Regions from separate parts of the Kitasatospora sp. NPDC093679 genome, predicted to be linked through region 3. Evidence: riboswitches for the same ligand, from Rfam matches in the RefSeq annotation. Region 3 holds a riboswitch; each other region holds the start of a gene.
The links. A riboswitch is a leader RNA that binds a small molecule or an ion and turns the genes downstream of it on or off. The one in region 3 is predicted to bind cyclic di-AMP.
Positions count from the first base shown of each region.

Region 1 (3,199 bases), on a different contig from region 3:
GGGAGGGGTGGTTCAGACCCGGCCGGCGAAGTCCGGGGCCCAGTTGGCGATGGTCTGGACGCGGACGCCGGCGCTCGGGTTGGCGGCCTCGACGTACTTGCCGTCGCCGATGTACATGGCGACGTGGTGCACGCCCGAGTTGGCGCCGTTGTTGGACCAGAACAGCAGGTCGCCCGGCTGCAGGTTGTCCAGCGAGACGCGGGTGGAGTAGTCGGCCTGGTCGGCGGCGACGCGCGGGACGGAGATGCCCGCGGCGCGCAGCGCGGCCTGGGTGAGGCCGGAGCAGTCCCAGCCGCCGTTGCCGGTGCCGCCGTAGATGTAGGCCTGACCCACCTTGGAGAGCGCGAAGTTGACCGCGGCGGCCTTGGAGCCGGTGGCGGTCTGCGCGGCCGTGGCGGTGCTCGCCTTGACCGCGGTGGTCGCCGGCTTGGCGGCGGCCGGGGCGGCCTGGGCCGGGGTGGAGGACGCCTTGGCCGGGGTGCCCAGCGACAGCTTCTGGCCCGGGTAGATGGTGTGCGGACCGTTCTTCAGGACCGACTTGTTGATCTCGTAGAGCTTCTGCCAGCCGCCCTGGACGTGGTTGTGCTCGGCGATGGTCGACAGCCAGTCGCCGGCCCGCACGGTGTAGGTGGCGCCGTGGCTCCACTGGCCCTGCCAGGACTTCTGGCCCTGCCAGGCCTTGCCGTCCTGCGAGGTGCCGGTGGAGGCGGTCGAGCCGGTGGAGGCGGCCGGCGCGGCCGGGGCGGCCGGCTTGGCGGGGGTGGTGGCCGCCGGGGCCGGGGTGGAGGCGGAGCCGCCGGTGTTGATCTCGGGGGCCGGACCGCCCTTGGTCAGGCCGGCCTTGACGGAGCAGACGGGCCAGGCGCCGGGGCCCTGGACGGCCAGCACCTTCTCGGCGACGGCGATCTGCTGGTCCTTGGTGGCCAGGTCGGCGCGGGAGGCGTAGCTGCCGCCGCCGAAGGAGGTCCAGGTGCTGTTGGTGAACTGGAGGCCGCCGTAGAAGCCGTTGCCGGTGTTGATGTGCCAGTCGCCGGAGGACTCGCACTGGGCGACCTTGTCCCAGGTGGAGACCGAGGCGGCGGAGGCGGTGCCGGCGGCCAGCGACGGGATGCTGAGGCCGATGCCGACGACGCCGGTGGTGGCGAGAATGCGGCGGCCACGCTTGGAGTTGATGGACAGCATGAAGCAGCGTTCCTCTCCCACGCCTGCGAGGTGAGCTGTCGGATTCGGGCTGGAGTTGCCCGGCCGCGCGCGCAGGATCCGGCGATCCCTCGCCGTTTCCGCGCGTGCGGCTTCACCCCAAGCCGGGGAGCGGTGCTGGACCGTTCCCGGGCGACTTACCTGGTTCCCCCGCCCCTGCCGAAGTGCGTTTCGCATTGCCAGTCGGACCGCCGGCAGGACTCGGCGTTCGGGCCAACTGGGTCCGTGTGACCACGAACGTGGGAGGACATTAGACAGAGTTAAGTTCAAACCGCAAATATGTGTGATGCCGGTCACAGTCGATCTTGGTATATTCCATGATCGATCCCTTGATCTTTTCGTGATCGACTTCTGTCGATTTCCGGCAAGGCCCTTCCGGGAAAACCGGCCTGTTTATGCTTCAGGGCGGGGGCCGGGCAACGGTCCGGGGGGAGGGGTCGACCGCTCATGGATCACCACGGGCGGCACCGGGAGGCGGCGTCCGGCGGAGTGCCGCGACGGCCGGCGCCGCACCGTCGGGTCGGCCGGCGCAGGATGCTCGTCTGGCTCGGGATCTCCACCGCCGCGGCCGCGGTCGGCGGTGGCGAGTTGGCCCGCCGCGCGCTCGCCTCGTCGGCTGCGCCCGCGGTGGCGGCCGCGCCCCTCCTCGCGGCCTCCGAGGGGCCCTCCGCCGGGCACGCGCGGGCCGTCCCGGCTCCTGTCGACCCCTCGCCCTCCCCGGTCGATCTGACGGGCCGCCGCTGGTCCGACCCGGCGGGCTGGGGCGGCGCCGTCCCCGGGGCGAGGAGCGCCGTCAGGATCGCCGACCGTGTCCTGCTGGACGCCGACGCGTCGATCGGTTCCCTGGTGGTCGAGCCGGGCGGCTCGCTGGTCTTCGCCCCCGGGCGCAGCCTCACGCTCTCCTCCGCGGGCGCCGTGGAGGTCCGCGGCATCCTGGCGTTGGCCCCGGCGGACGGCTCGGTGCACACCCTGAGATTTCCGTCCGTGGACGAACGAAGCTTCCGTGGCGGCGGCATGACGGTGGTGGAGGGAGACGTCGGGCTCTGGGTGACCGGCACCGGCTACCTGCGGCTGGACGGCGCCGCCAAGACCGCCTGGGTCCGTGCGGCCACCGCGCTGCGGGCCGGCGACACCGAGCTGCGGCTGGCCGAGCCGCCCGTCGGCTGGCGGGCGGGCGACGAGCTGGCCGTCACGCCGACCGGACCCCCGAGCGAGGACGAATTCTCCACCCGGTACGATCTGTGCACGATCGGACGGGTCGACGGCAAGACCGTCACGCTGACCGCACCCCTGGCGCACCCGCACCCGCGGGTGACCGCCGGCGGCGGCGTCGCGGTCGGCGCCGAGGTGCTCAACCTGACCCGCAGCGTCCGGATCGAGGGCACCGCCGAGGGTCGCGCCCACGTCCACCTGACCAGCTCGCGCCGGGCCGACGTCCGGCACGCCGCACTGCGCTGGCTCGGCCCGCGGCAGCCGGGCAAGGAGACCTGGAACGGCTCGCCGGTCACCGAGCCCGTGCTCGGCCGGTACGGCCTGCACTTCCACATGCTCGGCGACACCTCCCGCGGCACCGTCGTCGAGGGCGTCGTGGTCCGCGACAGCGGCAGCCACGCCTTCGTCCCGCACGCCAGCCACGGCATCACCTTCCGCAGCTGCATCAGCCACAACACCTGGGAGGACGCCTACTGGTGGGACGGCCCGCCGGACACCCGCACCCCGCAGGCGCCGTCCGACGACATCACCTACGAGTCCTGCGTGGCCTCCCGCACCGTCCACGAGCCGAACCCCCGCGGCTACCGGCTCACCGGCTTCTCGCTCGGCGCCGGCACCGGCGGCACCGCCCGCGACTGCGTGGCCGTCGGCGTCCAGGGCGCCACCGGCGCCTCGGGCTACGAGTGGCCGGAGACCAGCGAGGGCGTCTGGACCTTCGAGCGCTGCCTGGCCCACAACAACCTCGAGAACGGCGTCTTCGTCTGGCTGAACGCCCGTCACCACCACA
Region 1 covers NZ_JBFBDW010000055.1:15,212-18,410, reverse strand. Annotated here, with positions in the region: gene AB0O09_RS31755 (transglycosylase family protein) at 13-1,182, opposite strand; cyclic di-AMP (ydaO/yuaA leader) riboswitch at 1,188-1,386, opposite strand; gene AB0O09_RS31750 (hypothetical protein) at 1,735-3,199, shown strand, end outside.
Region 1: it holds a riboswitch for cyclic di-AMP, as region 3 does, so the genes downstream of both, AB0O09_RS31755 (transglycosylase family protein) here and AB0O09_RS27310 (glycoside hydrolase family 16 protein) in region 3, are expected to answer to the same signal.

Region 2 (3,199 bases), on a different contig from region 3:
CCGGGTGGGCTGGTCGATGCTCGGGGGACGGGGGGCGAGAGGTGCGGCAGACAGCAGGCGTCACCGGCGCCGCGGACGCCTCCACGGCGGCGGGATCGGTCGACTCGTGCCAGGGACGGTCGGCGCAGGCCGCGGTCCGGTTCCGACACGGGGTTCCAGCACGAACCCCCGCCACAGATTGAGGAAGTGAGTCCGGGTGGCCTTCTCCGTCTCCGCGCTGTTCCTGTTCGGCGTCATCGTCGTCATCTTCATCCGCAACAAGCAGCTGAAGACCAGCCACGCCATCATCGCGGCACTCTTCGGCTTCATGGTGAGCCAGTCCACGGCGGCCCGGCCGATCCAGGACTTCCTCAACCAGCTGGCGAAGACCATCTCCTCCGTCGCGAGCTGACCCCTCCCGCGGGCCGGACTCCGCCCCGGCGGGCGAACGCCGCTCCAGTGGTCCGTTCCGATGGGCCGAAGTCCCCTTCGCGGGACGGACTCCGCCCTCGCGGGCCGGGTTCCGACTCCGGTCCGGCCGTGTCGTCCGAGCCGGTCGTGCCCGTCCGCCCCAAGGTGTCGCCCGACCCGGGCCGACCGCCGTCGTGAGCCGTCCGGCCGTCCGGACCTACCGCCCGGCCCTGGCCCGCCGCCAGCGGGCCAGCACCCCCGGCCGCGCGGCGGGCACAGTGTTCCCCACGGCCCCGGCGGGCCGGGCGCCGCCGGCGTCCACGGGGGCGGAGCGAACTGCCGCGGGGGCCTCCCCGACGGGCCGGCCCTCCGGCACCATCAGCACGAACAGCCGTGCCCAGCACAGCCGTTCGCCGCGCGGCCAGCCGAGCGCACGCAGCGCCGCCGAGGCCGACCCGGACACCGCGCCGTTGACCCGGACCTCGGCGACGTCCTCGCCCGCCCGACCGCCCAGGAACAGCTTCACACCCGTCACGGCCGGCTCCGCACCGTCCGGAGCCAGCTCCGGGGCCAGCACCCCGGCGAGCTCCGGCAGCAACCGGTGGCCGGCGAGCCACTCCGACAGCCGCTCGCTGTCGAAGCCGAAGACGGCGGCCGGCCCCTGCACGGCCCGCCAGCCCGGCAACCGCGCCGCGCGGACGTGGTCGCCGTGCACCCCGTGGCCCTCCTGCAGCTCGACCACCGCGGCCGCGGTGGTGGTCGCCCACATCCGCACCGCGCTCTCCAGTCGCTCCTCCTCCGTCCGGCCGAGGCCCGCCGTGCAGTCCCACACCACCAGGCCGTCCGCCCGCCCCACGTCGAAGGCGAAACCGAGGTCGACGTGCCCCGCGCCGCCGCCCTCGCCCGGGTGCTCCCGCACCGCCACGGCCGTCGTCCCGGGCCCGCGGACCACACTGCCCTCGACCGTGAACCGCTGACCGAACCGGGCCATCTCCCGGACGACGCTGCGCTGGATCACATCCAGCCGGGACTGCGCGCGCACCCGGGGCTCCTCGCTCGAAAAGGGGTCGAACACCGCTCGGGAGCGAGGCTATCGGCCCCCCGGGTGACCAGCGTCACCGGGCGGGCCATGATCCGTGCCGGGCCGCGAGCGGGCAGCCACGGGGGGTGTCCGATTTGCCTGACTGCTGATGATCCGGACACGTACGGTCACTGCAGCGACTGCGCTCCGCCCACCGGCAGCGGGCGGAGAGTGACCCCCGCGAGGCCCCCGGGGGGCCGCCGGGGACGGGGAGCTTGCCTCCGGAGGGGCCCATCGGTTTTCCTCGGAGCCTGCCCGGCCACACCGGCCGGGCGGGCCACCGGGCGGAACGCCGAGTCCTGCCGCCGTCCGGGGTCACGCACCCTTCCGTGCACGGCAGGAGCGGGGGACCCAAGGTAAGTGCCGCACCCGGTGATCCGGGACGGCTTGGGGTGAAGTCGCGTCATTTCCGCGACCGGGCGAACTCCCCGCCCGAACCCGACAGCTCACCTCGCAGGCGTCGGAGAGGAACACCCCCATGTCCGTTCTGGGCACCCGTCTGTCCCGCGTCGCCGTCGCCACCGGTGTGGCCGCCGCCGCCATCGCCATCCCCGTCACCGCCGCCTCCGCCGCGAGCGCCCACGGCGCCGCCCCGGCCGTCGCTCCGGCCGCCGCCGCCCCGGCCGCCGCGCACGCCGAGGCCCCCGCCGCTGCTCCGGCCGCCGCCCCGGCCGCCGACGCCAGCTACAAGGTCGTCCGTGGCGACACCCTGTCCAAGATCGCCAACGCGCAGCACGTCGACGGCGGCTGGAAGAAGCTCTACCAGGACAACCGCCAGGTCATCGGCGGCAACCCGAACCTGATCTTCCCGGGCCAGAAGCTGACCGTCGGCGGCCACGCCGTTCAGGCCGCCGCCCCGCAGGCCGCCGCCCCGCAGGCCGAGACGAAGAAGTCCGACGCCGCCGCCTCGCGTTCCGAGAAGCGCACCCCGGTCCAGGCCGCGCCGAAGCCGGCCGCCCCGAAGACCGAGGCCGCCAAGCCCGCCGCGCCGAAGACCGAGGCCGCCAAGCCCGCCGCCCCGAAGACCGAGGCCGCCAAGCCCGCCGCCGCCTCCGGCTACGTCGCGCCGGTCGCCGCCTCCCTGGGCACCCCCTACCACAAGGCCGGCTCCAACTGGTCCAGCGGCTACCACACCGGTGTCGACTTCGCCGTCAGCACCGGCACCTCGATCCACGCGATCGCCGCCGGCACCGTCGTCGAGGCCGGCTGGGGCGGCGCCTACGGCAACAACGTCGTCATCAAGCACGCCGACGGCAAGTACTCGCAGTACGCCCACTTCTCGGCCCTGAAGGTCTCGGTCGGCCAGACCGTCACCGCCGGCCAGATCATCGGCCTCTCCGGCGCGACCGGCAACGTCACCGGCCCGCACCTGCACTTCGAGGTCCGCACCACCCCGTCGTACGGCTCCGACATCGACCCGGTGGCGTACCTCGCCGCCCACGGTGTCCGCGTCTGACGCACACCGCTGACGCACACCGCTGACGCGAACCCTGCCGAGGCAGCGCCGCCGAGGCACACCGCGCCGCATCCGAAGGCCCGGCCCGGGGATCCCGTGATCCCGGGCCGGGCCTCGGCCGTTCCCAACCCCCCGTGCCGCACGGGCACTTCACCGCTCCCGCGCCGTGTCGGCGCGGCTCCCCGGTACGGCGGGCAACACGCCCCCGACCGGCCGAACGTTCCCGAACAGCCGACCGGGGCGAAGCGCGCCGCCGTCCTGCTCGCCGTCGC
Region 2 covers NZ_JBFBDW010000003.1:302,887-306,085, reverse strand. Annotated here, with positions in the region: gene AB0O09_RS04860 (hypothetical protein) at 197-391, shown strand; gene AB0O09_RS04855 (DUF6348 family protein) at 608-1,432, opposite strand; cyclic di-AMP (ydaO/yuaA leader) riboswitch at 1,782-1,944, shown strand; gene AB0O09_RS04850 (peptidoglycan DD-metalloendopeptidase family protein) at 1,950-2,927, shown strand.
Region 2: it holds a riboswitch for cyclic di-AMP, as region 3 does, so the genes downstream of both, AB0O09_RS04850 (peptidoglycan DD-metalloendopeptidase family protein) here and AB0O09_RS27310 (glycoside hydrolase family 16 protein) in region 3, are expected to answer to the same signal.

Region 3 (3,199 bases):
GGCGTGATCGCCCTCTCGGACGGCACGCCGTGCCTGTCCATGGTGCTGCGCCGCGGTGAGCTCGAGCGCGGGGTGCACCGCGAGATCACCGGCCACGGCGGCTGGCGGGCCTACCTGGCCACCCTCGGCCGCACCGCCTGACCGGCGCCCCCGGGGGGAGGGCGCCGGTCGGGCGGACGCGGAAGGTCAGCCCGCCTTCCAGAACTTGACCGAGTCGACGGCGATGTCCGCCGAGGAGCCCACGGCGGGCACGGTGCCGCCGAGGGCCGTCTCGGACTGCAGCACCCAGTGCATCGAGTTGGCGGGGATGCGCGCGGTGGAGCGCCCGATCACCTTGCCGTCCAGGTAGAAGGTCACGCCGTCCTTCTGCCAGTCGACCGCCGAGGTGTGCCACGCGCCGGCGGTCGGGACGCCGCTGGAGTAGGCGTCCTGGTCGCTGCCCGAGGTGGCGTCGGCGCGGTGCATGAAGGCGCCGATCGAGCCGTTGAGGTCGCCCTCGGGGAAGTCGATCTCGCCGTGCTGCGGCCAGACGCCGTCGTCCGGCCAGAGCAGCCACGCCATCTTGTAGCCGGAGGCCGAGGTCGCCTTCCAGGTCACCTCGAAGCGCCCGTACTGGACGCCGTCGCCGGAGGCGGACGGCAGCTTGGGCACCGGTGCGGAGACCCAGGTGCCGGAGGCGTCCCGGTTGAGGTGGAGGTTCATCTGGCCGTTGGCGATGGACATCGTCCTCGACGGCGAGTAGGTGCCGTTCTTGCTGGTGTCCTTCCAGCCGTCCGGGTAGGCCCACCACTTGCCGTCCACCGCGGCCGGCAGTCCGGAGCAGTGGCTGGCGGTGATGGACGGGCCGTTGGAGCAGCCCGTCCAGCTGCCGAGCGGCACGTTGACGCCGTCGAAGTCGTCCGACCAGGTCGGCGCACCGGCCGTCGAGGTGGGGGAGGAGCTCGCCGACGGGGAGGCGGCGAAGCTCGGCGCCGCCGTGGTCGGGGACGCGGTCGGCGTGGTGGGCGCCGGGGTGGCGCTCGCCGTGGGGGAGGTGCTCGGCGCCACCGGGGCGGCGGTCGGGCTCGGGCTCGGGGCCGGCGCGGCGGTGCCCGCGTCGCGGACGTCCAGCGTCTGCACCGGGAGGTCGTGCCAGCGCCGGTCGGCGTCCTGCCAGGTGCCGAAGGCGGTGTAGACGCCGGCCGGCAGGGTGCGGGCGGCGGTGGTGACGGTGACCCCGTCGGGGCAGATCCGCACGTTGCGGCCGCTGCCGGGGAAGTCCAGCTTGTTGCCGGCGGCGTCGCGGACGGCGACGCCGATCCTCCGGGCGGTGAAGCAGGCGGAGGAGTGGACGGAGAGGGAGGCGGCTGCCGCGGTGTTCGCGGCCATGGCGACCGGCGAGAGCCGGTCCTGGGTCACCTCGGGCACGTTGGCGGCCTCGGCGCTGCCCAGGAAGGGGACGGCCAGCAGGCCGAGCCCGGCGACCGCGCCCACCTTGAGGGCGATGGCGGAAACAGGCATGGAGTTGTTCCTCGACGACGCCTGCGAGGTGAGCTGTCGGATTCGGGCCGTCAGGTGGCCCGGCCGCCCGGTGGGCGGCTTCACCCCGAGCCCTGGCCGTACGCGAGCATGCGCGCGGGGCCAGGGCGACTTACCTGGTTCCCCCGCTCCCGTCCGTGTCGCATCTCGCGTTGCCGTCACCGGGCGGACGGGACTCGGCGGTCCCGGGACGGGGCCCGCATGGAGCGGGCGTCCGAGCAGGTTAGCAGTGTCCTCCCGGAGGGCAAGGCATCGGACCGTCGATGTCAGGTCCGTCACATCCGGGCGCGCCGCAGCCCCCGGACCCTCGCCGTGGGTCCGGGGGCTGTGCTCCGTACGGCCACCGGCCCGCTGTGGGCCGGCCGGGGGCCACGGAGTCCGGGTGGCGTACCGTCCCTGGTACGGCCCGGAGTGCGGGGGGTCAGGCGCGGGAGGCGAGCTCCTTCGCGGCGCGGGCGCAGGCCAGCGCGATCCGGTCCTCGTCGACGGTGGTCAGCACGCCCTTCTCGACGACGGCGTTGCCGTTGACGAACAGCACCGCCAGCGGCGGCAGGGCGCCCATGGTGAGCGCGGCCACCGGGTCGGCGATCGAGGAGTGCATGATGCCGTCGACCTTCCACAGGGCCAGGTCGGCGAGCTTGCCGGCCTCGATGGAGCCGATCTCGTTCTGCCGGCCGAGCACCCGGGCGCCGCCCATGGTGCCCAGACGCAGCGACTGGCGTGCCGTCAGCGCGTCGGGGCGGCCGTGCAGGCGGTTGATCAGCAGCGCGTTGCGCAGCTCGGTGCCGAGCTCGCCGGACTCGTTGGAGGCGGTGCCGTCGACGCCGAGGCCCACCGGCACGCCGGCCTTCAGCATGTCCGGGACGCGGGCGATGCCGGCCGCCAGACGGGCGTTGGACGAGGGGCAGTGGGCGACACCGGTGCCGGTCTCGGCGAACTTGGCGATGTCGGAGTCGTTCATGTGGACGCAGTGCGCCATCCACACGTCCTCGCCGAGCCAGCCGGTGGACTCGAAGTAGTCGGTCGGGCCCATGCCGAACAGCTCCTTGCAGAACTGCTCCTCCTCGGCCGTCTCCGAGCCGTGGGTGTGCAGCCGGACGCCCTTGCGGCGGGCCAGCACGGCCGACTCCCTGAGGAGTTCGGTGGAGACCGAGAAGGGCGAGCAGGGCGCGAGGGCCACGTGCAGCATCGAGCCGAAGGAGGCGTCGTGCCACGTGTCGACGGCGGCCTCGGAGGCGATCAGGATGTCCTCGGTCCGCTCCACCGCGTGGTCCGGCGGCAGGCCGCCGTCCTTCTTGCTGCGGTCCATCGAGCCGCGCAGCGCGGTGAAGCGCAGGCCGAGCTCCTGCACGCCCTCGATCGAGGCGCCGAGGACGTCGCCGCCGCCCTGCGGGAAGACGTAGTGGTGGTCGGAGGCGGTGGTGCAGCCGGACTTGAGCAGCGCGGCGGCCGAGCCCTGGGTGGCGGCGTGCACCAGCTTCTCGTCGATCCGGGCCCAGGTCGGGTAGAGCGCGACCAGCCAGTCGAAGAGGATGTCGTCCTGGGCGAGGCCGCGGGTGATCCACTGGTAGAAGTGGTGGTGGGTGTTGACCAGGCCCGGGGTGACCAGATGGCCCTCGCCGTTGATCCGGCGCACCACGTTGTCCAGCCACTGCGGGGCGGGGCCGTCGCCGACCGACTC
Region 3 covers NZ_JBFBDW010000040.1:18,137-21,335, reverse strand. Annotated here, with positions in the region: gene AB0O09_RS27315 (gamma-glutamylcyclotransferase) at 1-141, shown strand, start outside; gene AB0O09_RS27310 (glycoside hydrolase family 16 protein) at 187-1,500, opposite strand; cyclic di-AMP (ydaO/yuaA leader) riboswitch at 1,504-1,680, opposite strand; gene AB0O09_RS27305 (8-oxoguanine deaminase) at 1,940-3,199, opposite strand, start outside.

Region 4 (3,199 bases), on a different contig from region 3:
AATGGCAGGGCGAGCTGCTCGGGACGCTGCTGCGGCGGCCGCAGCTGCTGACCTGGCCCCGGCTCTACACGCTGCTGCTGCGGGCGGACGGGGTGGACACCGCGGACACCGACGCGGTGCGGGCCTGGCTGGACGGCTTCCGCGCCCTGGAACCCGAGGACCGGGCGGCGGCGTACGCGGCCCTGGTCGACGGCGGCGCACTGGACCCGATGACCGGGGCGGACGCCGCACTCGGCTGGGGCGAGGCGCACCTGCTGTCGATCGGCATGGCGACGGACGGGGCGCGGCGGCTGCTGGAGTACGGGCTGATGCAGCGCAGCTACCGGAACCTGGCGGCGCTGACCGCGCAGGGCGAGCCGATGCCGTACGAGCTGCGGGGGGAGTTCGAGGACTTCGAGCAGGTCGTGGCGGACGTCGCGCTGTGGCTGTGCGGGCAGTGGACCGTCCCGGGACTGCCGGCCCTGCTGCTCACCGAGTACCCCGACCTGGCCCCCGAACCCGGCACCGCCGAACTGGAGGCCTACGCGGCAGCCCGCCAGGAAGGCCACGAGGAGTAGGCGAAGCAGGGGCAGCGCCCCAGGGGCGCGTGGGGGGACTTCTCAGGGCTGGACGCCGTGGGAGCGGAGCCAGCCGAGAGGGTCGACGGGGGCACCGCCGGCGGGGCGGACCTCGAGGTGGAGGCGGGGGGTGGTGACGCTGCCGGTGGCGCCGACCGTGCCGAGGACGGTGCCGCGCTCGACCGGGCCGTCGGTGACCGCGAGCCGGTTGAGGTGGCAGTACCAGACCTCGGTGCCGTCGGGCAGGGTCTCGACGATCCGGTAGCCGTAGGAGCCGGCCCAGCCGGCCGAGGTGACGGTGCCGCTGCCGACGGCGGTGACCGGGGTGCCGGTGGCGGCCTGGAAGTCGAGGCCGGTGTGCAGGTGGGCCCAGTGGCCGCTGGGGCCGTACTGGGCGCCGAGGGTGTAGCCGCTGGTCGGCAGGGCGAGGGCGGTGGCCTCGACGGCGGCCTGGGCGGCGCGGCGGGCCTCGGCCTCCTGCGCGGCGGCGAGGCGGGCGGCCTCGTCGGCGGCGGTGCGGTGGTCGGCCTGCTGCTGGATGCGGGCGAAGAGGGCGAGGCCCGGGTCGGCGGAGTCGGCGGCCTGGTCGGGCGCGCTCACGGCGGGTTCGGCCGCGGCGGCCGGGCCGGCGGCGGCCGCTGTCATGCCGGCGGCGCCGAGGGTGGCGGCCACGGTGGCGGTGACGCCCAGCAGCGGGCTGCCGCCCCTGGTCTGCCGGGGCATCCGGTGGCGGGCCTGGTCGGCCTGCTCCCAGGGGTGGTCGAGGAGCCGGGTGGCTGCGGCGGCGGAGTCCGCCGAGTGCGTCGACGCCACGGGGGCGCACTCCTTTCCTTCCCTCGCCGACCGGGTTAGCTGACGGGTTCGGAGCAGGAAGGTCTCCTACGGCTGGGCCACCGGCCCGGCCGATTCACCCCAAGGAAGGTGGTTCCCCGGCTCCCGTGACCACCGGCGAAGGCAGCCGCGGGATTGAGCGACACGCGCACGGTGCCGTGTCGGTACGGCGTTGCCGACCGCGCTGCGTTATCAAACGTTAATGCTAGGCACGCCTTGATTCCAAGCGTCTGCGACGGTGGATTCGTAAGGGCTACGCGCAGGATGGGCGATTTGCCATAGATTGTGAATCGGCCCCTGACGGAGGGTGATCACCCCCCTCGGGGTGAGTATCCGTACTCATGCGGGCCGGTGCCCGCTCCGGGACCCTGCAAGGCATGAGCGCACCGATGCAGTCCCGCACCACGGCCGCCTACTACGTGCAGGCCGTCCTGTCCTTCGCCCTCGCCACGGCCGCCCTGGCGATCGGGATCGCCCGCCTCCCGGTGGACGCCTGGATGCGCGCCTTCCTGGCGGTCGCCCTGCTGTACGTGATCACGTCCTCGTTCACGCTGGCCAAGGTGGTCCGCGACCGCCAGGACGCCGGGGAGCTGGTGTCCCGGGTGGACCAGGCCAGGCTGGACAAGCTGCTGGCCGAGCACGACCCGTTCCGGGCCGACAACCTCTGAGCCCCCGCGGGCCCGGCCCGCGGCGGTCAGCCGGCGGAGGCGGCCCGGGCCTGCTTGGCGGCGAAGGTCTCGCCGCCGGCCGCCCAGTTCTCGGCCGGGATCTCCTCGACGACGACCCAGACCTTCTCCGGGTCCATGTCGGTCGCCCGGGCGTAGGCGGCGGTGAGTTCGCGGGCGATCTCGGCGCGCTGCTCCTCGGTGCGGCCGGCCAGCTGCTTGACGGTGATGAGGGGCATGACGTCTCCGGTCTCTCGGTCTCTCGGCCTCTCGGCCTCTCGGCCTCTCGGTCCCGCGGCCCCGCGGCCCCGCGGCCCCGCCGAAAGCTACCGCAGCCGGCACGCGCCGCCGCGCCGCCCTTGACGGCTAAGGCTATTAGCCGTAGCTTTATGGCTACGGGCAATCAGCCGCGTCAGCGAGGCCAAGGAGGCCGGCCGTGAACGACACCCAGCACGCCCCGCAGACCCGCCACCTGGACGTCCCCGGCGGCCGCCTGGCGTACGACGACACCGAGCAGGGCACCGGCACCCCCGTCGTCCTGCTGCCCGGGATGCTCGACCTGCGGTCGGCCTACCGGCACCTGCACCCGCTGCTCACCGCCGCCGGACACCGGGTGGTCACCATGGACCTGCGCGGCATGGGCGAGTCCTCGACCGCGTGGGACGACTACTCGCCGACCGCGATCGCCGGCGACGTCCGCGCCCTGCTCGACCACCTGGGCATCGACCGCGCCGTCCTGGTGGGCAGCTCGTACACCGGCGCCACCGTCGTCCGGGTCGCCGCGGACGCACCGGAGCGGGTCGCCGGGATCGTCCTGGTCGACGCCTTCTTCGAGAACTTCCCGCCGAACCTGCTGCAGAAGGCCGTGGTCGGCCTGCTCGGCCCGGCCGTCACCTGGTTCCCCGGGCTGTGGGGCGCCGCGCAGAAGTTCTACTTCCCGACCGCGCGGCCCACGGACTTCGACGCCCAGCGGGCCCGGCTGGTCGCCGCGCTGAAGCAGCCGGGACGCCGCCGGGCGGTCCGCGGCTACGTCCGCGGCGACTCCGCGCCGACCGGCTGGGGCGCGGACGTGCGGTGCCCGGCGCTGGTCGTCATGGGCAGCCGGGACCCGGACTTCCCCGACCCGGCGGCGCTCGCCGAGCGGCA
Region 4 covers NZ_JBFBDW010000041.1:41,518-44,716, reverse strand. Annotated here, with positions in the region: gene AB0O09_RS27720 (hypothetical protein) at 1-557, shown strand, start outside; gene AB0O09_RS27715 (M23 family metallopeptidase) at 600-1,370, opposite strand; cyclic di-AMP (ydaO/yuaA leader) riboswitch at 1,378-1,540, opposite strand; gene AB0O09_RS27710 (YiaA/YiaB family inner membrane protein) at 1,766-2,056, shown strand; gene AB0O09_RS27705 (4-oxalocrotonate tautomerase family protein) at 2,083-2,292, opposite strand; gene AB0O09_RS27700 (alpha/beta hydrolase) at 2,490-3,199, shown strand, end outside.
Region 4: it holds a riboswitch for cyclic di-AMP, as region 3 does, so the genes downstream of both, AB0O09_RS27715 (M23 family metallopeptidase) here and AB0O09_RS27310 (glycoside hydrolase family 16 protein) in region 3, are expected to answer to the same signal.